2 regions of the Aeromonas sp. ASNIH7 genome follow, and region 2 is predicted to be linked to the other one. Evidence: predicted binding sites of a transcription regulator. Region 2 holds the regulator's gene; the other holds the start of a gene.
The links. Region 2 encodes LexA, which represses DNA repair genes until DNA is damaged. Its sites were predicted from a motif close to ANCTGTNTNNNNANACAGNT; they were not measured.

Region 1 (11,279 bases), 1.0 Mb from region 2:
ATACCCTGGCCCAGGGCACGCCCTTCCCGCTGACCCTGACCCTGGACGATGGGCAGACGCTGTCACTGAGCCTGCCCGTGAAGCCGGTCGAACCCATGAAAGGGATGAAGCACTGACATTTATGGACGCTTGTTCAGCTTTTTACTCTAGGTATTCCTTGCCCAGCGGGTAAAATGATGGCCTTTCCAGTCCAAAATGGAGCGAAGTGATGAAGAAGACCCTGATTGCCGGCACTGTGATGGCTCTGCTCAGCCATGGGGCCATGGCCGCCAATGACTGGCGTTTTGCGGCGGGTGCCGATCTGTGGAATGCCCAGGGAAGTGGCCAGGTCAGCAGCGTGGGTGCCGATGGCAGCTACGACGAGAACTACAACTGGAGCGGCTACCTGCAACTGGAGCACGGCATCCTGCTGCTGCCCAACGCCAAGTTTGAAATGTCCGACTTCAGCAGCAGCGGTGGCAGCTTCAACAACGATCTGCTGGCTTACGACCTGAGCCTCTACTATCGCCTGTTCAACAACGATCTGTTCCAGATCGATCTGGGTCTGACCGGTCGTCGCTACGACGGTGATTTCAACACCCAGCACTACTCCTATGACAAGGATGTGCTGATGGCCTACACCGGGGGTGAAGTACGCATCCCGGGGACCGGCTTTGCCGCCTTCGGTGATGCCCGCGTGCAGGATGCCGACAACTACGACTACCGTCTGGGCGGCTCCTACAAGTTCTCTTCCGTGCCGCTCAAGATCCGCGCCGGCTGGCGTGAGGCCGAGATGGACTTCGATCGCGTCGATCAGACCATCGACGGCTGGTTCATCGGTGGTGAATTCACCTTCTGATCTCCCTGAGGAGCACACATGGGCCACATCATAGTGACTGGCGCGGGGTCCGGACTGGGCCGCGCCCTGACCATAGGGCTGGTTGAACGCGGCCATCAGGTTTCCATGATGGGTCGCCGTTACCAGAAACTGCAGGAGCAGGAAGAGCTGCTCGGCAAGGCGGTGATCGGCATTGCCGCCGATCTCGCACACCACGAAGAGGTGGATGTCGCCTTTGCCGCTGCGGTGGAGTGGGGCGGTCTGCCCGACATGGTGATCCACTGTGCCGGTGTCGGCGAGTTCGGCCCGGTGGGTGTCTACACCGCCGAGCAGATCCGCCGGGTGGTGGAGAGCAATCTCATCTCCACCATACTGGTGGCCCAGCAGACGGTACGCCTCATCGGCGACAAGGGCGGGGTGCTGGCGAATGTGCTCTCCTCCGCCGCCCAGACCGGCAAGGCCAACGAGAGCCTCTATTGCGCCTCCAAATGGGGCATGCGCGGCTTTCTCGAATCCTTGCGGGCCGAGCTGAAGAGTGCTCCCCTGCGACTGGTGAACCTTTATCCGAGCGGGATCCGCAGCGAGTTCTGGGAGAATTCGGATCACGTGGATTCGAGTGGTTTCATGACGCCGGAAGACGCGGCAGCCTACATGCTGGATGCGCTGGCCGCGAGAAGCAGCTGCCATGTGACCGATCTCTTTATCGGTCGTAATGCCTGAAGCGCCGTGAACCGGCCCCGTCGCCAGATGACAAGGAAAAAAAGCGCGCCATTTGGCGCGCTTTTTCATTGATGTGCAGTGCTAAATTATCTGCTTGCCTGCCTCTCTTTACGCCGGGCCATCATGGATGTGAAGGCGGGTAAATTCAGTGCCGACATGGCACGGATGATTGATGATGCATCTCGGCACATATTATTTCCGAGTCGCATATTCCCGCAGGAAGGATGGAATCACCTGTTTTGGCTTCTTGCCAAGGGTCAGCAGCAATGCAAAGTCCGGGTCGATAATGCCATGCCGACACGCCAGCTCTTCCAACAAGGCAAGCCAGAGGTGGGCCGTCACCTCTGCATCCGCCAGGGCACGGTGAAACACCCCGTCATTGGGCAGGCTCCGGTATTGCACCAGGGTACCCAGCTTGTGATCCGGGGCATCGGGAAACAGGCGCCTCGATAGCAGCAGGGAACAGGCGAACTGGCCGCGGTATTGCGCCGGCAATCGCTCTATTTCCGCATCCAGAAAGCGCTTGTCGAAGGAGGCGTTGTGGGCGACCAGATTGTCATCACCGATAAAGTCGACGAAATCCGCCATCACCTCGTTACAGGGGGGAGCCTGTTTCAGCATGGCATTGCTGATCCCGGTATATTGCTCGATGAAGCTGCTCACGTTGAAGCCCGGATTCATCAATGCCGAGAAACGCTCACTGATATGGCCATCCTTGATTCTGACGGCACCGATCTCGATGGCTCTATCCCCTTGTCCGGGTGAAAGCCCTGTGGTCTCGAAGTCGAGCACGACAACGGTATTGGCTGAGGCGATGGACATAACTTCTCGGGCAAGCTCGGTAAAGAGCGCCAGTCTAGGAAATCAGCCGTGCCGTGTACAGGGCAATGCAGTTATCTCATTGGTTCACGCTGGAGACGCATTTTTGTGCATCATGGCTGAGAGCCATATAAAAAGCCCCGAGTGCCGTGGCACTCGGGGCTTTCCTATGAAAAGCGAAAGGCGGTGTCGCGTTATCAGCGACCCAGCTTGGCCTTGAGCATGGCAACGATCTCGCCGATGGCCACTTCCTGCTTCTCGCCGGAGCGGCGGCACTTGTACTCCACCACGCCGTTGTCGAGACCACGGTCACCGATGACGATGGCGTGGGGCACACCGATCAGCTCCATGTCGGCGAACATCACACCCGGGCGCTCCTTGCGGTCGTCAAACAGCACGTCCACACCGGCGGCTTTGAGCTCGGCGTAGAACTGCTGCGCCTGCTCGGCCACGCGCTCGGACTTGTGCATGTTCATCGGCACGATGGCCACTTCGAACGGGGCGATGGCATCCGGCCAGATGATGCCGTACTGGTCGTTGTTCTGCTCGATGGCCGCAGCCACCAGACGGGAAACCCCGATACCGTAGCAACCCATCTCCATGGTGACGGACTTGCCGCCTTCGTTCAGCACGCTCGCCTTCATCGCTTCGGAGTACTTGGTACCCAGCTGGAAGATGTGGCCCACTTCGATACCGCGCTTGAGCAGCAGCTTGCCCTGGCCGCACGGGCTCGGGTCGCCTTCCACCACGTTGCGCAGGTCGGCAACCTCAAAAGAGGTGATGTCGCGATCCCAGTTGGCACCGGTCAGGTGGAAACCGGTCTCGTTGGCGCCGCAAACAAAATCGCTCAGATGGGCGGCGCTGCGATCGACGATGATGCGACCGGCAAAGCCGACCGGGCCGATGGAGCCTGCATCGCAACCGGCGGCCGCTTTGATCTGCTCGTCATTGGCGAAGGTCAGCGGGTTAGCCACGCCAGAAAGCTTCTCGGCCTTGATTTCGTTCAGCTCGTGGTCGCCACGCAGTACCAGGGCGATGACGGCCTGTTTGCCGTGCTCGTCTTCCTCGGCCAGTACCAGCAGGGTCTTGGCGATGGCGGTCGGCGCCACGTTCAGGAAAGCGGCCACTTCGTCGATGGTGTGGACGGCCGGGGTGGCCACCTTGGTCAGGGCTTTGGTTGCGGCAGCGCGCTCGCCAGCCGGCGCCAGGGCTTCGGCCATCTCGATGTTGGCGGCGTAATCGGATGTATCGGAGAAGGCGATCAAGTCTTCACCGCTCTCGGCCAGCACCTGGAATTCGTGGGAGCCGGTGCCCCCGATGGAGCCGGTATCGGCCTGCACCGGGCGGAAGTTCAGACCCATGCGAGTGAAGGCGGTGCAGTAGGCCGCATGCATCTTCTCATAGGTATCGACCAGGGAGGCCTTGTCGATGTGGAAGGAGTAGGCATCCTTCATCAGGAATTCGCGGCCACGCATCACGCCGAAACGGGGGCGCACTTCATCGCGGAACTTGGTTTGGATCTGGTAGAGGTTCAGCGGCAGTTGCTTGTAGCTGTTCACTTCGTAACGGACCAGCGCGGTGATCACCTCTTCGTGGGTCGGACCCAGCACGAAGGGGCGGTTGTGACGGTCGGTCAGGCGGCACAGCTCGGGGCCGTAGTCATCCCAGCGGCCGGACTCCTGCCACAGCTCGGCGGGCTGTACCACCGGCATGGACACTTCGACGGCACCCGCATTGTTCATCTCTTCGCGGACGATGTTTTCAATCTTCTTCAGGACCCGCAGGCCGGTCGGCAGCCAGGCGTACATGCCGGAAGCGAGTTTGCGGATCATCCCGGCGCGCAGCATCAGCTGGTGGCTGACAACTTCAGCGTCGGAGGGGGTTTCCTTGAGAGTGGAAAGCAGATATTGGCTGGTACGCATCGCGGTAGACCTTCGCTAGTTCGGGCGGCTTGGCCCTGGAAAATTTCAAGTGCGGAATTTTAACAGGCGAAGCCCCCCGGCCCAAGGGCTAAATTCAGCGGCGCTGGGGGGAGGGCGGGGGCCTTGCCCCGTCCGCACTAGACCCGAAATTGCGACAGCAACTGCTGTTGCTGCTGGCTGGCCTGATGGAGGGAGGAGGCCAGTTGCAGGCACTCCTGGGCTTCCTGTTCGCCCGTCTGGGCCTGCAGGCTGATATCCGAAACCTTGCCCGTGGTGTGCCCCAGGGTGTGGGAGAGCTGGCTGGTCGCCTCTGCCACCTGTTGCACCATGTCGGCGAGCTGATCGATGGCCTCTTCTACCTTGAACAGGATCTGCTTGGTGTTGTCGGAGTCCGCCATACCCGATTCCACGGTTTTCAGGTTGCGTTGCATCATCAGATAAGCCTGCTCTGTCTGCTGCTGGATGCTGTTGATCACGTCCGTTATCTCGGCACTGGAGGTGGCGGTGCGATTGGCCAGGGTGCGCACCTCGTCGGCCACCACGGCAAAACCGCGCCCCATCTCGCCCGCCCGGGCGGCTTCGATGGCGGCATTGAGTGCCAGCAGGTTGGTCTGCTCCGAGATATTGCTGATGGTGGAGATGATCTGGCCAATCTGCCCTGCCTGCTCCTTGAGGGCGTTGATGGCGGTGGCACATTCACCCACCTCCATGACCACCCGCTGCATGCCGGCGGTGGCGGAGGAGACATACTGGCTGCTTTGCGTGGTGAGCTGGCGCACCTCGTTGGCGTTGTGTGCCGCCAGGTTGCAGTTGTCCGAGATGGTGGTGGCCACCTGCACCATCTGCTCGCTGTCGTGGTGCAGCGCCTGGGCATGCGCTGCGGTCTGGCGGCTGCTCTGGCTGATGGCCTGGACCCGGTTGACCGAGGTGTGCACGTGCTGGTTGATGTGCTGGTTGTTGTCCATGGTGGCGCTGATCATTTTCTGCAGCTTCTCGATGAAGCGATCCACGCTGCCGGCCAGGGAGCCAATCTCGTCGTCGCGTGAGAGGTTGATGCGGGCATTGAGATCTCCCTCCCCGGCGGCGATGTCCTGCATGCGCTTGTCGACCTGGAGTAGCGGACGAACAATGGTGCGTACCAGCCAGAAGCCGCAGCAGGTGACGATCAGCAGGCTGAGCAGCAAGCCCCCCAGGATGAGTCCCCTGGTGTAGTCGATGATGGCGTTGAGCTGGTGAACCTGATCCTCGACGGTGGCGTCCCCCTGGGCCTCGACCTCGACCAGAGCCAGCCTGAGCTGGTCGGCACTGTGTTCGTAACGGGCCAGCTGGTTCTGATAAGCGCTCAGGGCTGTGGTCCATTCACGGATCAGGCGGGCATTGTCGGCTTGCAGGGCACGATACTGGGTGGAGAGCATTTGGCCTGCAAACTCCCCGTCGCCGGGCACATCGAACTGGCCGGTTGCCAGCATGCCGTCAACCGCGTCCTGATAGAAGCGGGTGGCTTGTGCCAGCTCGGCCTGGATGGCAGGAGTAGGGCCTTCGCTCTGCATCTTCTCCAGCGCATAGAGCTGGCGCAGGAATCCGATGTTGGCCTCCATGCCGCCATCGGCCGCTTGCCAGCGGGTCGCAAGGCCGCCGTTCCAGCTGATGGCCTGATCCGGTGAGCGGGTGAGGCTCTCGACGGCCTCGTCACCGATCACCTCCAGCCTGGTCGAGAGGCGTGACATGCGTTCAGAACTGGCACGCAGCGCCTCATCGGCGCTCGTGAAGGTGCGATAGAGGGTCAGCAGCTGTGCCTGCTCTTGCTGATAGGTCTGCTCATGCTGCTTCAGCGTGGTGATGGCCGCCGCATCGATGAGCCCGCCTTGCTCCACCCGGTGCAAAGCGTCGCTGGCCGCCTCTTTTGCCCGTTGCAGCTCCGGTGCGTCGAGGGGGATCCCCGAAAGCATTTTCTGGATATAGAGCGACTGGTTGCCGAGTTCGATGGAGCCCTCCATGGCACCATCTGCCGTCTGCCAGGCGGCACCCAGGACGTAGGAGAGCAGATCAGCCAGCCGCTGGCTGCCATACCAGCCGATCGCCCCCATGCCCAGGGTGCAGCCGAGCAGAATGGTGAGTCCGAGGTTGGATGTGGTGACGATTTTCATGATTCAAGCCTTCCCTGGTGCCGAACAAGACCATTTCAGTGTTCAATCAATGACGAAGATGTGCCATCCCCGATGGAAAATAAAGTGACAGACTGTGTTCTGAACGAGGGAAATGGCCGGGTATGAAGAGCTGGTCATCCCATGATCTGCATGGACCTATGCTGGATACTTATCCAGTTATTCTTTATGCTATGACCCAATTTGCGAGAGTCTGCGTGGCGAGGAAAAGAACATGATCGGTCGCTTGAGAGGCGTCATCATCGAGAAGCAACCCCCCGAGGTGTTGCTGGAAGTCGGAGGGGTGGGATATGAGGTTCATATGCCCATGAGCTGCTTCTATGATCTGCCCGAACTCGGGAAAGAGGCCGTCATTCACACCCACTTCGTGGTGCGTGAAGATGCCCAGCTGCTCTACGGCTTCAACCACAAGCAGGAGCGGGCGCTGTTTCGCGAGCTGATCAAGACCAACGGGGTCGGCCCCAAGCTGGCACTGGCCATTCTCTCCGGCATGACGGCCACCCAGTTTGTGATGAGCGTTGAGCGCGAGGAGATAAGCTCCCTGGTCAAGTTGCCCGGCGTGGGCAAGAAGACCGCCGAGCGCCTGGTGGTGGAGATGAAAGACCGCCTCAAGGGCTGGGTCAGCCACGATCTCTTCTCCCCGGCCGAAATCACCCTGCCCGCGAAAGAGAGCCCGCTGCGTGCCCCGGATGCGAGCGAGGAAGCGGCCAGTGCACTGGTGGCCCTCGGCTACAAGCCGCAGCAGGCCAGCCAGATCGTCAGCAAGGTGGCCGCCGACGGCATGTCGGTAGAGGAGATCATTCGTGAATCCCTGCGCAGCCTGGTGTGAGGTAGACAATGATTGAAGCGGATCGCCTCATCTCGGCCGGTGCCGCCCGTGAGGACGAGATCATCGATCGGGCCATCCGGCCCAGAAAGCTGGCCGATTACACCGGACAGGATCACGTCTGCGATCAGATGGAGATCTTCATCGAGGCCGCCCGCCAGCGCGGGGAGGCCCTCGATCATCTGCTGATCTTCGGGCCTCCCGGCCTTGGCAAGACCACGCTAGCCAACATCGTCGCCAACGAGATGGGGGTCAACATCAAGACCACCTCGGGCCCCGTGCTGGAGAAGGCCGGCGATCTGGCGGCGCTCCTCACCAACCTGGAACCGAACGATGTGCTCTTCATCGACGAGATCCACCGTCTCAGCCCGGTGGTGGAGGAGGTGCTCTACCCGGCCATGGAGGATTATCAGCTCGACATCATGATAGGGGAGGGGCCGGCGGCCCGCTCCATCAAGCTCGATCTCCCTCCCTTCACCCTGATCGGTGCCACCACCCGGGCCGGCTCCCTCACCAGCCCCCTGCGTGACCGGTTTGGCATCGTGCAGCGCCTCGAGTTTTACAACGTCAAGGACCTGACCGACATCGTCTCTCGCAGCGCCCGCTGCCTCGGGCTCGACATGACGGAAGACGGCGCTCTCGAGGTAGCCCGTCGCTCCCGGGGGACACCGCGCATTGCTAACCGTTTGTTAAGGCGGGTACGAGATTTTGCCCAGGTGAAGTCTGACGGGCGAATTGACGGACCCATTGCGGCCCGTGCTATGGACATGCTGGACGTGGACAATGAAGGTTTCGACTTCATGGATCGCAAGCTATTGTTGGCCGTCATCGACAAGTTTATGGGGGGGCCAGTCGGGCTCGACAACCTGGCCGCCGCCATCGGTGAGGAGAAGGACACCATAGAAGACGTGCTGGAACCTTATCTGATCCAGCAAGGCTATCTGCAACGTACACCCAGAGGGCGGATCGCAACTCAGAGAGCCTACGCACACTTTGGCCTGGAACGACCGGCAGATCAGTAGACGTTGCGATATGAACCAAAAAGCCGCCCTTGAGGCGGCTTTTTGTTTTGCAGGCAAAAAAAAGCCCACGGCACAGGCGGTGGGCAAAGACAATTCAGGATGGATGTTCACAGACAGTGAGCGCGTCTGCAGACCGGTCGGGAAAAAACAGAGGAGCCGTCGCGAGGCTTCAGAGTCGGTTCATTTGATAGAGTTGAACGAAAGAAAGCTTGTAGTAACGGATGGTCTTGGCAACAAACTTTTTCATCATTAATCCCAACAAACAGGTTCGAAATGTTCATCGAATACGTACCGGGAACCCGGAATGACCGGCCTGTATTCAGAGGTATGCCCTCACTGCGAGGCGCATTGTAGGAGCTCTTTACGGGTGGGACAAACAAGAAAATCTATGGGCTTCTGATTAGATAAACTAATGATTTTGGTAGGAGTGCCAATCCGCATAAACATGTGTTTTTACTGGGTTTAAATTGATTTTTGGATGAGCCTGGCCATTTATTGAAATAATCGAGACGCGAGGGCTTTATTTCCGTGGTTGCGTATTTGTTTAACAGAATTGAAACTATTTTGGTTGGTCATAAAATTGATTTAAATCAATTATTTACGACTTATCGTTTTTTGTGATGAAGCTCCCATAATTAATGGGGAAAGCCCTATAAGTTACCTTGAAAAAACATGTATTGAGGGTGGTTTTACATTGATTTCAATCAAATAAAGGTGATATAAAACAGCGATCATTATAGGCGGGAATAGAACCCTGGTTATTGTTTATTAGATGTTAAACATTAGCTTTTTTTGTTCCTGTATATTGCCTTGTTGTTAATGTGGTGGCAGTCGAATCCGGTCAGTCCGCGAGGGGTGACCGACCGTTCGGGGACTTCCAATGGAAGCTTTGTCCTTAAAACTTAAAATAGCCGTGCCAATAATCGGTGAGGAAACATCATGATTGCTGAGCATGTGGTAGACCTATCGCGGTTCCAATTTGCTGCGACGGCCCTTTATCACTTCCTGTTTGTACCCTTGACGCTGGGGATGGCCTTCATCCTGGCGATCATGGAGTCTGTCTATGTGATGACCAACAACACAGTGTACCGGGACATGACCAAGTTCTGGGGCAAGTTGTTTGGTATCAACTTTGCCCTCGGGGTTACCACCGGGCTCACCATGGAGTTTCAGTTCGGTACCAACTGGGCTTACTACTCCCACTATGTCGGCGACATCTTCGGGGCCCCGCTGGCCATCGAAGGCTTGATGGCCTTCTTCCTGGAGTCCACCTTCGTCGGTATGTTCTTCTTCGGTTGGGATCGTCTCAGCAAGCGCCAGCACCTGGCGGCTACCTGGCTGATGGCGCTCGGGACCAACCTCTCCGCACTGTGGATCCTGGTCGCCAACGGCTGGATGCAGAACCCGGTGGGTGCCGAGTTCAACTTCGAATCCATGCGCATGGAGATGGTGAGCTTCGCCGACCTGGTGTTCAACCCGGTTGCACAGGTCAAGTTCGTCCACACCGTGGCGGCAGGCTATACCACGGGTGCCATGTTCGTGCTCGGGATCTCCTCCTATTACCTGCTGAAGAATCGTGATGTGGCGTTCGCTCGTCGCTCCTTCGCCATCGCGGCCGCGTTCGGCATGGCCTCCATCCTCTCCGTGCTGGTGCTGGGTGACGAGTCCGGCTACGAGACCGGGGAAGTGCAGAAGGTGAAACTGGCGGCCATCGAGGCCGAGTGGAACACGGAGCCGGCTCCGGCATCCTTCACCCTGTTCGGGATCCCGAACCAGGAGGAGATGCGCACCGACTACGCCATCAAGATCCCCTATGCCCTCGGCATCATCGCCACCCGTTCCCTCGACGGTCAGGTGACTGGTCTCAAGGATCTCAAGAGCGAGCATGAGCTGCGCGTGCGCAACGGCATGACCGCCTACGACCTGCTGACCAAGCTGCAATCCGGTGACAAGTCCGACGATACCCGCGCCCGCTTCGACGAAGTGAAGCAGGATCTGGGCTACGGTCTGCTGCTCAAGCGTTACACCCCCAACGTGACCGACGCCACCGACGAGCAGATCAAGGCTGCCGTGGATGACTCCATCCCGCAGGTACTGCCGCTGTTCTTCGCCTTCCGCATCATGGTTGCCTGCGGCATCCTGATGCTGGTGCTGATCGGTCTGGCCTTCTATGACAGCACCCGCCACAAGATCGGCGAGCGCAAGTGGCTGCTCAAGGCGCTGCTGTACGGCATTCCGCTGCCCTGGATCGCCATCGAGGCTGGCTGGTTTGTCGCTGAGTATGGTCGTCAACCCTGGACCATCGCCGAGATGCTGCCGACTTATGTCTCTGCATCCAACATTCCTGCGTCCGAGATCTGGTTCTCTCTGATCGGGATCTTCCTGTTCTACACAGTACTGCTGATCATCGAGATGTACCTGATGTTCAAGTATGCGCGCCTGGGCCCAAGCAGCCTGAAGACGGGCAAGTACCACTTCGAACAGAGCAAGGCATAAGGAGAGTGACCCATGTTTGATTACGAACTGTTGCGTCTGGTCTGGTGGGTGCTGGTCGGCGTGCTGCTGATCGGGTTTGCCATCACCGACGGTTTCGATATGGGGGTGGGCGCCCTGCTCCCCTTCGTCGGCAAGAAGGATGTGGAGCGTCGCGTGATGCTCAACACCATGGGGCCGCACTGGGAAGGCAACCAGGTCTGGCTGGTGACCGCCGGTGGAGCCCTGTTCGCCGCCTGGCCCATGGTCTATGCGGCGGCCTTCTCCGGCTTCTACATCGCCATGATCCTGACCTTGATGGCGCTGTTCTTCCGTCCGGTCGGCTTCAAGTACCGCTCCCTGCAGGAAGACGCCAAGTGGCGCTCCAACTGGGACTGGGCTCTGTTTGCCGGTAGCGCCATTCCCCCTGTTATCTTCGGGGTGGCGTTCGGCAACCTGCTGCAGGGTGTACCGTTCAGCTTCAACCAGTTCCTGATGATGACCTATCACGGCAAC
Region 2 (11,279 bases):
CGAGGCCGTCATCAGCCTGCTGGCGCTGGCCCGTCAGGGAGCATCCGTTCAATGCTTCGCCCCCAATGTCCCTCAGCTTCATGTCATCAATCACCTGACCGGCGAGGTCAGCGAGGGAGAGAGCCGCAACGTGCTGGTCGAGGCGGCCCGCATCTGCCGCGGCCAGATCAGAGATGCGGCTGAACTGGATGCAGCCGACTTCGACGCCCTGCTGGTGCCGGGCGGCTTCGGCGCCGCCAAGAACCTGTGTGACTTCGCCATCCAGGGCGCAGAGTGCCGCATCCAGCCGGATGTGCTGAAGGCCTGCCAGAGCTTTGCCAGAGCCGGCAAACCGGCCGCCTACATCTGCATCGCACCGGCCATGATCCCGCTCATCTATGGGGCAGGCACCCTGGCCACCATTGGCAACGACGAGGGCGCCGCCAACGCCATCGAAGCCATGGGTGGCAGTCATCTCGACTGCCCGGTGAGCGAATTCGTGGTGGATCAGGAGCGCAAGGTCATCTCCACCCCTGCCTACATGCTGGCCAACAATATTGTGGAGGCGGCGGACGGCATCGAGAAGACCGTCAAACAGCTACTGGCACTCTGATTGCCCGGCAGACCAAAACAAGCGGGCCGCTCAAGGAGCGGCCCGCTTTCATTCCGGTCAGTCTAGACGGGATCAGATGGCATCGCCCATCTGGTCCATCTTGCCCAGCAGGGCACGCAGACGCTCTTGCCAGGCAACGTGCTCGTTGCGCAGTTGGTGGTTTTCGTCTTGCAGCTTGCTGTTCTGCTCTTTCAGCTCGTCCAGCTCCATCTTCAGCAAGGAGATGTTGTCGACAGCGGATTGTACTTTGGATTCGAGTTGCTCAAGGACTTCTAGTGACATATGCATACCTGTATGTTCAATTGCGATGCCCCACAGAGGGCGATTCAAGCGCGTGGAGCCAGCATACCCTGATGCGCTCGGCACAAACAAGCCAGCACGTTGCAAAATGCGCCCTGCGGCCCGGTATTGCTTAAATATGCGTCGGTTTTTCTCGCAGGCAGCAGGAACCTCGATCCCGGGCGTCCGCCGTGGCACAACCCGCCCTCCTGCCGATGCCGCCATCAGCCATGCAAGGCGATGAAGCCCCCCATCATCAGACAGGCCACGGCGTACATCAACAGGCCGTAGAGCAGGTTCCAGCGCAGCAGCAGCCCGGCGCTCAGGTTGTAGCGGGACGCCAGTGCCAGATTGGAGCCGGAGAGCGGGCTCGTCCCGGTCGCCAGCCCCCACCCCATGAGGAAGCACATGCCAAGCAGGCTGGGATCCGGTGCCAGCGGCCAGAGCAGCGGCGCCACCCCCGAGATGCTGATGAGAGGATGCACGCCCACTATGGCCACCAGGAAGATCAGCAGCAGGGTCAGACAGGCTTCCAGCCAGCCGAAGTGGTTGAACAGCGGCAGGCCGTGGCCACTGCCAAAGTCCAGTACTGACAGCGCGCTGTTGATGCCAGCCGCCAGCAGGCCGGCCCCCAGAAACAGCACAAGCTGGCCACCGATGGCCGGGAAGCGCTCAACCACCTGGCGCTTGAGAGCAGCCCCTCGCCCCGCTTGCGGCATGAACAGCAAGGCCAGCAAGGGCGCCACCAGGGCGATCACCGCCAGAATGCTGAGTCCGGGCCAGAAACGGTGGATCACCAGCACCAGCAGTGCCAGGGTCACCGGTAGCCCCAAGGTCTGGAGCCGCAGCGGATAACCTTCAAAGGTCTCCACGCCGAGCCGCTCTACCTGCCAGGCCGTCAGCCCCATGGCCAGCAAGGCCGCCAGTATGCCAAAAGGCAGTATGCTGCCCAATTGCAGACCCGGTGCATAGGTGAGGGCCACTGCCATGGCGACGAAGAAGGGGGACCAAAATGCAGCCGCACAGAAGATCCGGCTCAGCACCATGACCTGACGCCGCTCCAGCGTCCCGTTGCGCTCCAGCCGATCGCCGATGATGAAGAGCACCGAAAGATTGATGACGGCCCCCAGTAGATTGAGGCTGGCCATGGTGCTCCACAGCCCCTTGCGACCGGACCAGGAGGCGGTGCCGGTCAAGAGGCCGGAGGTAGCCAGATTGAGGGTGCTCACTGCGGCAAACATGGTCAGCATGTTGATGTTCGGCAAGAGCCAGTCACCTGGGCTGAGGCTGGCCCCCCGCCACCAGGAAAAGAGCAGCAGCAGGAGCGCCGCGCCGTAGAGGGCCAGCGCCTGGCGCCGTGCGGCACCCACCAGCCAGGGCCAGGTGAGCAGGGAGGCGGCCCAGGCCGCGATGGCGGCGGGCCAGGGGGAGAAGTCCAGATAAAGGTGCAGCAGGTTGAGCAGCCACATCCCCAGGATCAGAAAGCCTGACCAGCGCTTGACCATACAACGGCCTCGGTCAGGGGATCAGAGGCACTGATCCATGTCCAGGGAAGGTTTGTCGCACTCGGGGCGGCCCACAATCCTGGCGGGCACGCCAGCGACCGTGGTGTGAGGCGGCACCGGGTTGATCACCACGCTGCCGGCACCGATCTTGGCGCCGACGCCCACCTCGATGTTGCCGAGCACCTTGGCCCCCGCCCCTATCATCACCCCTTCCCGGATTTTGGGGTGACGATCGCCACTCTCCTTGCCGGTCCCCCCCAGAGTCACACTCTGAAGGATGGAGACGTCGTTCTCGATGACGGCGGTTTCGCCGACCACGATACCGGTGGCATGGTCAAACATGATGCCCTTGCCGATGCGGGCGGCCGGGTGTACATCCACGCCGAACACCACGGAGATCTGGTTTTGCAGATAGAGCGCCAGGGCACGGCGTCCCTGACGCCACAGCCAGTTGGCCACCCGATACCCCTGAAGAGCATGGAATCCCTTGAGGTAGAGCAGCGGGGTGGAGAAGAGGTCGACCGCCGGGTCGCGATCCTGCACCGCGCAGATGTCGGCGGCCACTGCGGCCAGCAGCTCGGGCTCGCTGCGCAGGGCCAGCTCGATCACTTCCCGCAAGGCGATGGCAGGCATGGTGGTGCTGTCGAGCTTGTTGGCGAGCTGGAAGCTCAGCGCCGAGCGCAAATCCCGGTGATTGAGAATGGTGGAATGAAAGAAGCTGGCCAGCATGGGCTCCTGGGCCGCCATGCTCTGCGCTTCCTGCTGAATTTTTTGCCAGGTTCTGGCAACCAGATCATCCATGTTGCAGCCTACTGTTGTTCAGGGTGAGTGCTTTGTCGTTCTTTTGTCAGCACCGAGATGGGGTCCATGTGAATGATCACATCCATCCGCTCGAAGGCCTGGCGGACGGCCAGTTCAGCCTCGTCGGCTATCTGATGGGCCCTGACCAGAGGCAGTTGATCATCGAGTTCCAGATGCAACTGCACGAAACGGGTCGGCCCGGATTGGCGGGTACGCAGGTCATGTACGCCATGCACCCCCTCTACGGCGCAGCAGAGGGCCATTATTCTCGCTTGTTCCTCCTCTGGCAACTGACGATCGAGCAGGGCCTGCACCGATTCGTAGCCGATATGGACAGCCCCCCACACCAGGAATAGACCGATCAGAATGGCAAACAGGCCGTCGGCCCAGTACCACCCCTGCCCCGCCAGCACCAGTGCCACCAGCACGCCGCCATTGAGCAGCAGGTCGGAACGGTAGTGCAGCATGTCGGCCTTGATGGCCACACTGTTGGTCTTGCGGATGACAAAGCCCTGGAAGCTCACCAGCAGCAGGGTCAGCACGATGGAGCCGACGCTGACCCAGATCCCGGCCTCCAGGCGCACCACGGGCACCTGATTCAGCATCGACGAGATGCCGTGCATCACCAGCAGCAAGGCGGACCCCGAGATGAAGGCCGACTGCACCAGACCCGCCAGGGACTCCGCCTTGCCGTGGCCGAAGCGATGCTCTTCGTCGGCAGGGGCCAGCGCATAACGGATGGCCAGCAGATTGATGAGAGAGGCGCTGATGTCCATGAAGGAATCGGTCAGGGATGCCAGCAGGCTGGATGAATCCGTCATCAGCCAGGCGATCAGTTTGCCCAGGATGAGCAGGGTGGCGGTGGTCACAGCGGCCATGCTGGCCAGGGTGACCCAGCGGGAATAGTGTTGGTGGCTCAAAACCGGCTTTCCTCCGACGCGTAAAAACTTATTATACCCTGACCCGGACGTCAGTTTGGCGTGCAAAATCAACAGAGTGACTCCCAGATGAACAAAATACTCCTGGTCGACGACGATCTCGAACTGACCCAGCTGCTCACCGAAATCCTGACCCTGGAGGGGTTTGAGGTCACCGTCGCCGAGGATGGGGAAGAGGGATTGCTGCGACTGGCAGAACAGGCTTTCGACCTGGTGCTGCTGGACGTCATGATGCCCAGACTCAACGGTTTCGCGATGCTGACCCGGCTGCGCAAGACCCACGACACCCCGGTGTTGATGCTGACCGCCCGTGGCGACAGCCAGGATCGGGTCAACGGGCTGGAGGCCGGTGCCGACGACTATCTCGCCAAGCCGTTCGACGACAGGGAGCTGCTGGCCCGGGTGCGCGCCATCCTGCGTCGAACCCAGAGCCAGGCTCCCCAGCGCGGAGCCCCGGACGAGCTGAGATTCATGGATCTGGTGCTGCAGCCCGGCCTGCAACAGGCTCGCTGCGACGATCAGTTGCTGGAACTCACCGCCACCGAGTTCGGCCTGCTGGAGTGCCTGCTGCGCAATCCGGGCCAGATCGTCAGCAAGGGCCTGCTCTCCGAGCAGGTGCTGGGCAAGAAGCTCGAACCCTTCGATCGGGCCATCGACATGCACCTGAGCAACCTGCGCAAGAAGCTGCCGGAGCGGGCCGACGGCCAGCCCCGCTTCAAGACGGTGCGGGGACGAGGCTACCTGTGGCTGGAGCAGGCATGAAATCGGCCCGCACCTTCAACGGCCTGTCCACCCAGATCTTCCTCTGGTTCTGGTTCATCCTGCTGCTGGTCGTGGCCGCGGTGGTGATCCTCCCCACCCTGGACCCCCGCAATATCATCCCGCTGCCGGCCCACGAGGTCACCCGTCTCAACAACAACCTGGCGGCGCTGCAACGGGGCGCGGATCCCGAGCAGGATTTCGATCTGGCCAAGGCCATCGATGCCGCGGGCCTCTTGCCGGTGGACAACATCTATCTACGCGATGCCAAGGGGCAGATGCAGTCCAGCACCCGGCTGAGCAAGTTCGTGATCCGTTTCATGCTCGACTCGGACAACCCGGCCAAGCCCATGCTGGGCAGCGAACACCAGCGCGCCATCGCCGGCCCCTTCCAGATGGTCCATCACGGCCAGACCTATCACGTCTATTTCGGTCTGAACGTCGAAAACTCCTACCTGTTCCTCTTCATCCAGATCCTGGATCACCCCATCCAGATCCTGGGCATCGCCATGCTGGTCAGCACCCCGCTCTGTCTGTTGCTCGCCTGGCGCCTGACCCGCCCCATACTGCAGTTGCAGCAGTCGGTCTCCCAACTCGCCCAGGGCAACCTGGAAATACAGATCCCCAACCTGGGGCGGCGCGACGAGATAGGCCAGCTGGCCGAACATGTCAGTCGCATGGTCGATACCCTCAAGGACATGATCCAGAAGCAGAAGCAGCTGCTCTCCGACATCTCCCACGAGCTGCGCAGCCCCCTGACCCGCATCCAGCTCGCACAGGCGCTGATCCGCCGCAAGCAGGGGGACAGCGCCGAGCTGGCGCGCATCGAAGGGGAGATAGCCCGGCTCGACAAGCTGATAGGGGATCTGCTGGATCTGTCGCGGGTGCAGCAACATGTGGAGGCGCCGGTGACGCTGCCCCTGGCGGAGCTGCTGGAGCCCATCCTGGATGACGCCATGTTCGAGGCAAACCAGAACGGCAAACAGCTCAGGCTCCCTTCCCTGCCCGCCGAATCCCTCACCATGTGGCCGGAACTGCTGGCGCGCGCCCTGGAAAATCCCCTGCGCAACGCCCTCAAGTATGCCCGCGAGTTCATCAAGGTGGACTGGTACCGGGAGGGACGGGAATGGGTGATGACCATACGGGATGACGGCCCTGGCGTGCCGGTGGAGCAGCAGCCCCGGTTGTTCCTGCCCTTCTTTCGGGTGGACGATGCCCGCAACACCAAGACCGGGGGCACTGGTCTCGGCCTTGCCATCGCCGCCGAGGCGATCCAGCGTCATGGGGGGACCATCCGGGCCAGCAGCAATCAGCCGACCGGACTGGTCATCACCATCCGTCTGCCCATGCCCTGACCTCCCCCTTTTCATCGGCACGGGTGCTGGGTATGCTGGCGCCCGTTTCGCACCAGTCCAGGATCCTTCCATGCTCGATATCGTGCTCTACCAACCGGAAATCCCCCCCAACACCGGCAACATCATTCGCCTCTGCGCCAATACCGGCTACCGGTTGCACCTGATAGAGCCCCTGGGGTTCGAGTGGGATGACAAACGGGTCAAGCGGGCCGGGCTCGACTATCACGAGTTTGCCGACGTCAAGCGCTGGCCTGACTATGAGGCGTTTCTGGCGGCCGTCGCCCCCCAACGGGTCTTTGCCTGCACCACCAAGGGACGCACCGCCCACTCGGCGGCCCGGTTTGCCCCCGGTGACGCCCTGCTGTTCGGGCCCGAGAGCCGAGGCCTGCCCATGGAGATCATCGAGAGCCTGCCATTCGAGCAGCGGCTGCGCATTCCCATGCTGCCCCAGAGCCGCAGCATGAATCTGGCCAACGCCGTCGCGGTGTTCGTCTACGAGAGCTGGCGACAGTTCGACTATTCAGGCTCGCTCTGACCGCTGACGATATTGGCAAGGCGGCCAGGATTCAGACTGACTGCGCCGTCCCCTGCCCCGCCAGCAGCCGTCCACCCCGCTCCAGTCGCCAGCAGAGCCAGCCCAGCGTCAAGCCACGACCTGCCATCAGGGCACTCATGGCGGCCCACAGGGCCGCCACACCCCATCCCTGGCAGAGCCACCAGATGGGAAAGAAGCCGGCAAACACCGCCACCAGCATGCTGTTGCGCATCTCCCGGGCCCGGGTGGCGCCGATAAAGACCCCGTCCAGCAGGAAGCACCAGACCGCCAGCAGCGGCATGGCCACCAGCCAGGGGAGCTGACGTTGCGCCTCGGCGATCACCGCCGGTATGTCGGTAATGTGGCGGATGAGCCAGTGGCCCCCCAGGGCAAACGAGAGGGTGAATGCCAGGGCGATCAGCAGCGCCCAGCCCAGATTGAGGACGATGGCCTCTCGCAGCAGCGGCCGATCGCGCCGCCCGATGGCGCGCCCTACCATGGCTTCCACCGCATAGGCAAATCCATCCAGCCCGTAGGAAATCAGCATCAGGAAATTGAGCAGCACCGCATTGGCGGCCACCGCCACATCCCCCAGCCTGGCCCCCTGGAGAGTCATGAACACGAAGCAGAGTTGCAGGCACAGGGAGCGGATGAAAATATCCCGGTTCAGGGCGAGCAGCCGCAGCAGGGCCGGCCACTGGCGCCAGCGCTGCCAGGCGTTGTGCCACACCCCGGGATCAAGTCGGCGCAGATGCCGGCTCACCAGCCAGAACCCCACCCCGAGCGTGCTGTAATCCGCCAGCAGGGATGCTGCGGCCACCCCTTTCACCTGCCAGCCCAATCCCAGCACGAACCAGGCGTCCAGCACCATGTTGACGAGATTGCCCAGGATCAGCAGCAGCATGGGACTGCGTGCATCCTGCATGCCCAGCAACCACCCCATGATGACCAGATTGCACAAGGCCGCCGGGGCGCTCCAGATCCGCACCGATACATACTGACCGGCATAGGTCTGTACCTCGGAAGAGCCGCCACCGAGGGCGATGATGGCAGGCAGGAACGGCAGCAACAGGAGCAACAGCGCCATGCCCAGTCCGATCGCCAAGCCCAGGGCCCGCGCCAGGGTGTCGAGCTGCCCTTCGGCATGGGCTGCACCCTGAGCCTGGGCAGTCAGCCCTGTGGTGGACATGCGCAGGAAGCCAAGCAGCCAGAACAGCAGATTGATGAAGGTAGCACCGACCGACACGCCGCCGAGAAACCAGGCCTGGCCAAGATGACCGATCACCCAGGTGTCCACCAACCCCAGCAAGGGTGTGGTGACGTTGGAGAACACCATGGGCAGGGCCAGGGCGAAGACGGCTCTGTGGCGGCGAGGATCCTTCAGCCAGGCGGGAATCAGCATGGTGCGCGCCGGGATCACTCGCCAGCCAGCCGCACGATGCGCGCGAAGTCGGCCACCATGGCCTGCATGTCCACGTGGGGCACCTCACCCGGTGCCACTTTGGGTCGGAAGGTGGCCACCAGCTTCCCCTCGGGGTTGATCAGCACGATGGAGGCGGAGTGGTCGATCAGGTAGTCCTTGCGATCCCCTTCCACGATGGAATAGACCAGCCCCAGATTGCGGACCAGAGGAAAGAGGGCACTGTGAGGTGCGGTCGCCGCCTTGAACTCGGGCTCGAAGAAGGCGGTATAGCTCTTCAGGCGGGCGCTGTCATCCCGCTGGGGATCCGCCGAGATGAATACCACCTGGCTAGTGGGGGCTATCTTCTTCAACGCCGGATAGACGCTGCGCAGATCCGCCAGCGTGGTCGGACAGACATCCGGGCAGTAGGTGTAGCCGATGAACAGAAAGCTCCAGTGTCCCGTCAGGTTGGCAGGGGTAAAGGGCTGTGCATCCGCATCCGTGAGGGTAAACGGGTTGATGTCTCGCCCCGCCGGGTAGTAATCGGCCTGTTCCGGCACCGCGGGCTGACTCCAGTAATAAGTCGCAGCAATGGCGCCGATGAACAGCAACAGCAGCAGGTAAAAACGTGGTTTAACCATATAAAACAAAGCCTTGCTTATGTTAGAAGCCCAGGGGGCAAAACCGGTAGGGGTCATTGTAACCCGCCCACCCCCGCCGCTGGCTAGTCTTGCATCCCGGCGGGAAAGCGTCTGTGCCATGGATCAGCCGCATCGGCGCCAAAACAAGAGCCCCGCTCTGGCGGGGCTCTTGTCTGTACAGGAAGAGGGATCAGGGCCGCAGCCTGTGCTGCGGCTGGGCACGTCTCAGGGGGACGCGCAGCGGGATGACGGGGGCAGTCCAGGGCTCATCCGGCAATCCGATGTCGTGATGACGGCGAAACAGACGAACCAGGCGGACAATCTTGTCTTTGGGGCACCCAAGCCAGATGGTCCAACCATCTCCCTTGTGATAGACCCAGAGCGCATAGAACCATGTCATCCGACTGCCCTTGATGAATCGGGTGATGGAAGATGCGGGCGCTGCGGCCGGCACCGGATCCCACGGCGAGCTTGAAGCCATACCTGTCCTCCTTGCTCAACAGGTCACGCTGACGGGTCTCTTTGTCCCCAACGACGAACCAACCACGGCAGCGTACTGACTGTACGAGTCCCCAGTCTGAGGCGACTCTCCCTTCTGCGCACCGACTCGGCGATCATGCATCCCTGCCATGGCGTACTGCCCGGTGCGACTCCCCCTTCCCTGATCACCGACCATGACAGGGGCCTTATCAAAGGATATATCCGAAATGCATGTCGTGCGGCGAGACTGTGCGCACAGGAAGGAGAAGCGAAAAGGTGGGGAGGGAGATGCCATCGGCAGATGAAAATGAAGAGGCCTCCCGCAGGAGGCCTCTTCATCGCATCGGATACTTACATCCAGTCGGCGTTGCGGATCACGCCGACCGCCAGGCCCTCTATGGTGAGGTGCTGACTGGCGAGATCCACCTCAATGGGGGAGAGTTCTTCATTTTCCGGCAGCAGCCACACCTGGCTGCCCTTGCGCTGGAAGCGCTTGACGGTGACGTCCTCGTCCAGACGTGCTACCACGACCTGGCCGTTACGTACCTCCTGGGTCTTGTGTACCGCCAGCAGGTCCCCGTCCATGATGCCGATGTTCTTCATGCTCATGCCCTGCACCCGCAGCAGGAAATCTGCCCGCGGGTGGAACAGCGCGGGATCCACCTGGTAGTGGCTCTCGATGTGTTCCTGGGCCAGGATGGGTTCACCGGCCGCCACCTTGCCGATCAGCGGCAGGCCGTTTTCTTCAGGCTGTACGTCCTCTTCTTCGAGCAGCAGACGAATGCCACGGGACGTGCCCGGCATGATCTCGATGACCCCTTTTTTGGCCAGGGCCTTCAGATGTTCTTCGGCCGCGTTGGCCGACTTGAAGCCAAGCTTCTGGGCAATCTCGGCGCGAGTCGGCGGCATGCCGGTCTCGTTCATGTTCGCCTTGATGAGCTCGAGTACTTCAGCCTGGCGAGGGGTAAGGGGTTTCATAGCATGGGCACCTGTCTTTTTATACAGCACACTGGCAGTATATACAGTGCTGGGGCCAAGGCAAGGCGCAACTGGCATTTGTCGCGACCCGACGCACATTTGTCCCTCCCCCCGCCCTGAAGTGCCGACTCATCGTACCTCTCGGCGACAAGCAGTCGGTGATTTGCTATGCTCACGCCGCATTTTTTTGGAGAGCAGACGCACATGTCCCTTGGACAGAAGATTTCCAGAGCCATCCTGCAATGGCCGGTCAGCGGCTTGGTCAATCACAAGAGCCTGCCGGAAAACCCCATCACCGAGCTCAAGCTGGATCCGGCCAGACCCATCGTCTATGCCCTGAAGACCAGCTCGATCACCGACCTGATGACCCTGCAACAGTGCTGCGAGGATCTCGGCCTGCCCGGCCCCTTCACGCCGCTGGAGCTGAACGGTCAACTGCTGCCACGCTACGTCTGTCTGGATCGTCCGCCTCCCCTGTTCGGCACGCGCAACAAGCCACTCCCCTTCCTGCAGGAGTTCCACCAGCTGCTGGACCTGCACAAGCAGGATCCGGCGCTGGACATCCAGGTAGTACCCGTCACCCTGTTCTGGGGCCGCGCCCCGGGCCGGGAAGGCGAGGAGGCCTCCGGCTGGAACATCATCAGCAGCCTGGCGCCAAACCGCCTGAAGAAGGCGCTGATCGTGATCCTGAAAGGGCGCGAGAACCTGGTGCGCTTCTCCCCGCCCCTCTCCCTGCGCTACATGGCGGACAAGCACGGCACCGACGAGGCCATCGCCCACAAGCTGGCGCGGGTGGCCCGTACCCACTTCAGCCGCCAGCAGCTGGCAGCCACCGGGCCCAAGCTGCCGAACCGCAACCTGCTGTTCAAGCAACTGCTGGATTCGAGCGTGATCCAGCAGGCCATCGAGGAGGAGGCCAGACGGGAAGGGATCAGCCTGGAGAAGGCGCAAAAGCGTGCCCACGGCTACATGGACGAGATCGCCTCCAATTTCTCCTATCGGTTGATCCGCCTC

Region 1: the regulator LexA is predicted to act here: its motif matches at 6,585-6,604, upstream of ruvA (Holliday junction branch migration protein RuvA).

What each region holds. Positions count from the first base shown of each region.
Region 1 covers NZ_CP026226.1:2,928,739-2,940,017, forward strand. Annotated here, with positions in the region: gene C2U47_RS13745 (copper chaperone PCu(A)C) at 1-116, shown strand, start outside; gene C2U47_RS13750 (TIGR04219 family outer membrane beta-barrel protein) at 209-838, shown strand; gene C2U47_RS13755 (SDR family oxidoreductase) at 857-1,537, shown strand; gene C2U47_RS13760 (3'-5' exonuclease) at 1,730-2,359, opposite strand; gene C2U47_RS13765 (proline--tRNA ligase) at 2,554-4,278, opposite strand; gene C2U47_RS13770 (methyl-accepting chemotaxis protein) at 4,416-6,425, opposite strand; gene ruvA (Holliday junction branch migration protein RuvA) at 6,658-7,272, shown strand; gene ruvB (Holliday junction branch migration DNA helicase RuvB) at 7,281-8,291, shown strand; gene C2U47_RS22925 (hypothetical protein) at 8,302-8,544, shown strand; gene C2U47_RS13785 (cytochrome ubiquinol oxidase subunit I) at 9,231-10,787, shown strand; gene cydB (cytochrome d ubiquinol oxidase subunit II) at 10,800-11,279, shown strand, end outside.
Region 2 covers NZ_CP026226.1:1,906,506-1,917,784, forward strand. Annotated here, with positions in the region: gene elbB (isoprenoid biosynthesis glyoxalase ElbB) at 1-592, shown strand, start outside; gene C2U47_RS23060 (cell division protein ZapB) at 665-874, opposite strand; gene C2U47_RS09030 (hypothetical protein) at 1,096-2,376, opposite strand; gene cysE (serine O-acetyltransferase) at 2,398-3,177, opposite strand; gene fieF (cation efflux pump FieF) at 3,186-4,097, opposite strand; gene C2U47_RS09045 (response regulator) at 4,185-4,877, shown strand; gene C2U47_RS09050 (ATP-binding protein) at 4,874-6,229, shown strand; gene trmL (tRNA (uridine(34)/cytosine(34)/5-carboxymethylaminomethyluridine(34)-2'-O)-methyltransferase TrmL) at 6,300-6,764, shown strand; gene dinF (MATE family efflux transporter DinF) at 6,796-8,166, opposite strand; gene C2U47_RS09065 (SCO family protein) at 8,181-8,807, opposite strand; gene C2U47_RS09070 (hypothetical protein) at 8,998-9,207, opposite strand; gene lexA (transcriptional repressor LexA) at 9,639-10,265, opposite strand; gene plsB (glycerol-3-phosphate 1-O-acyltransferase PlsB) at 10,470-11,279, shown strand, end outside.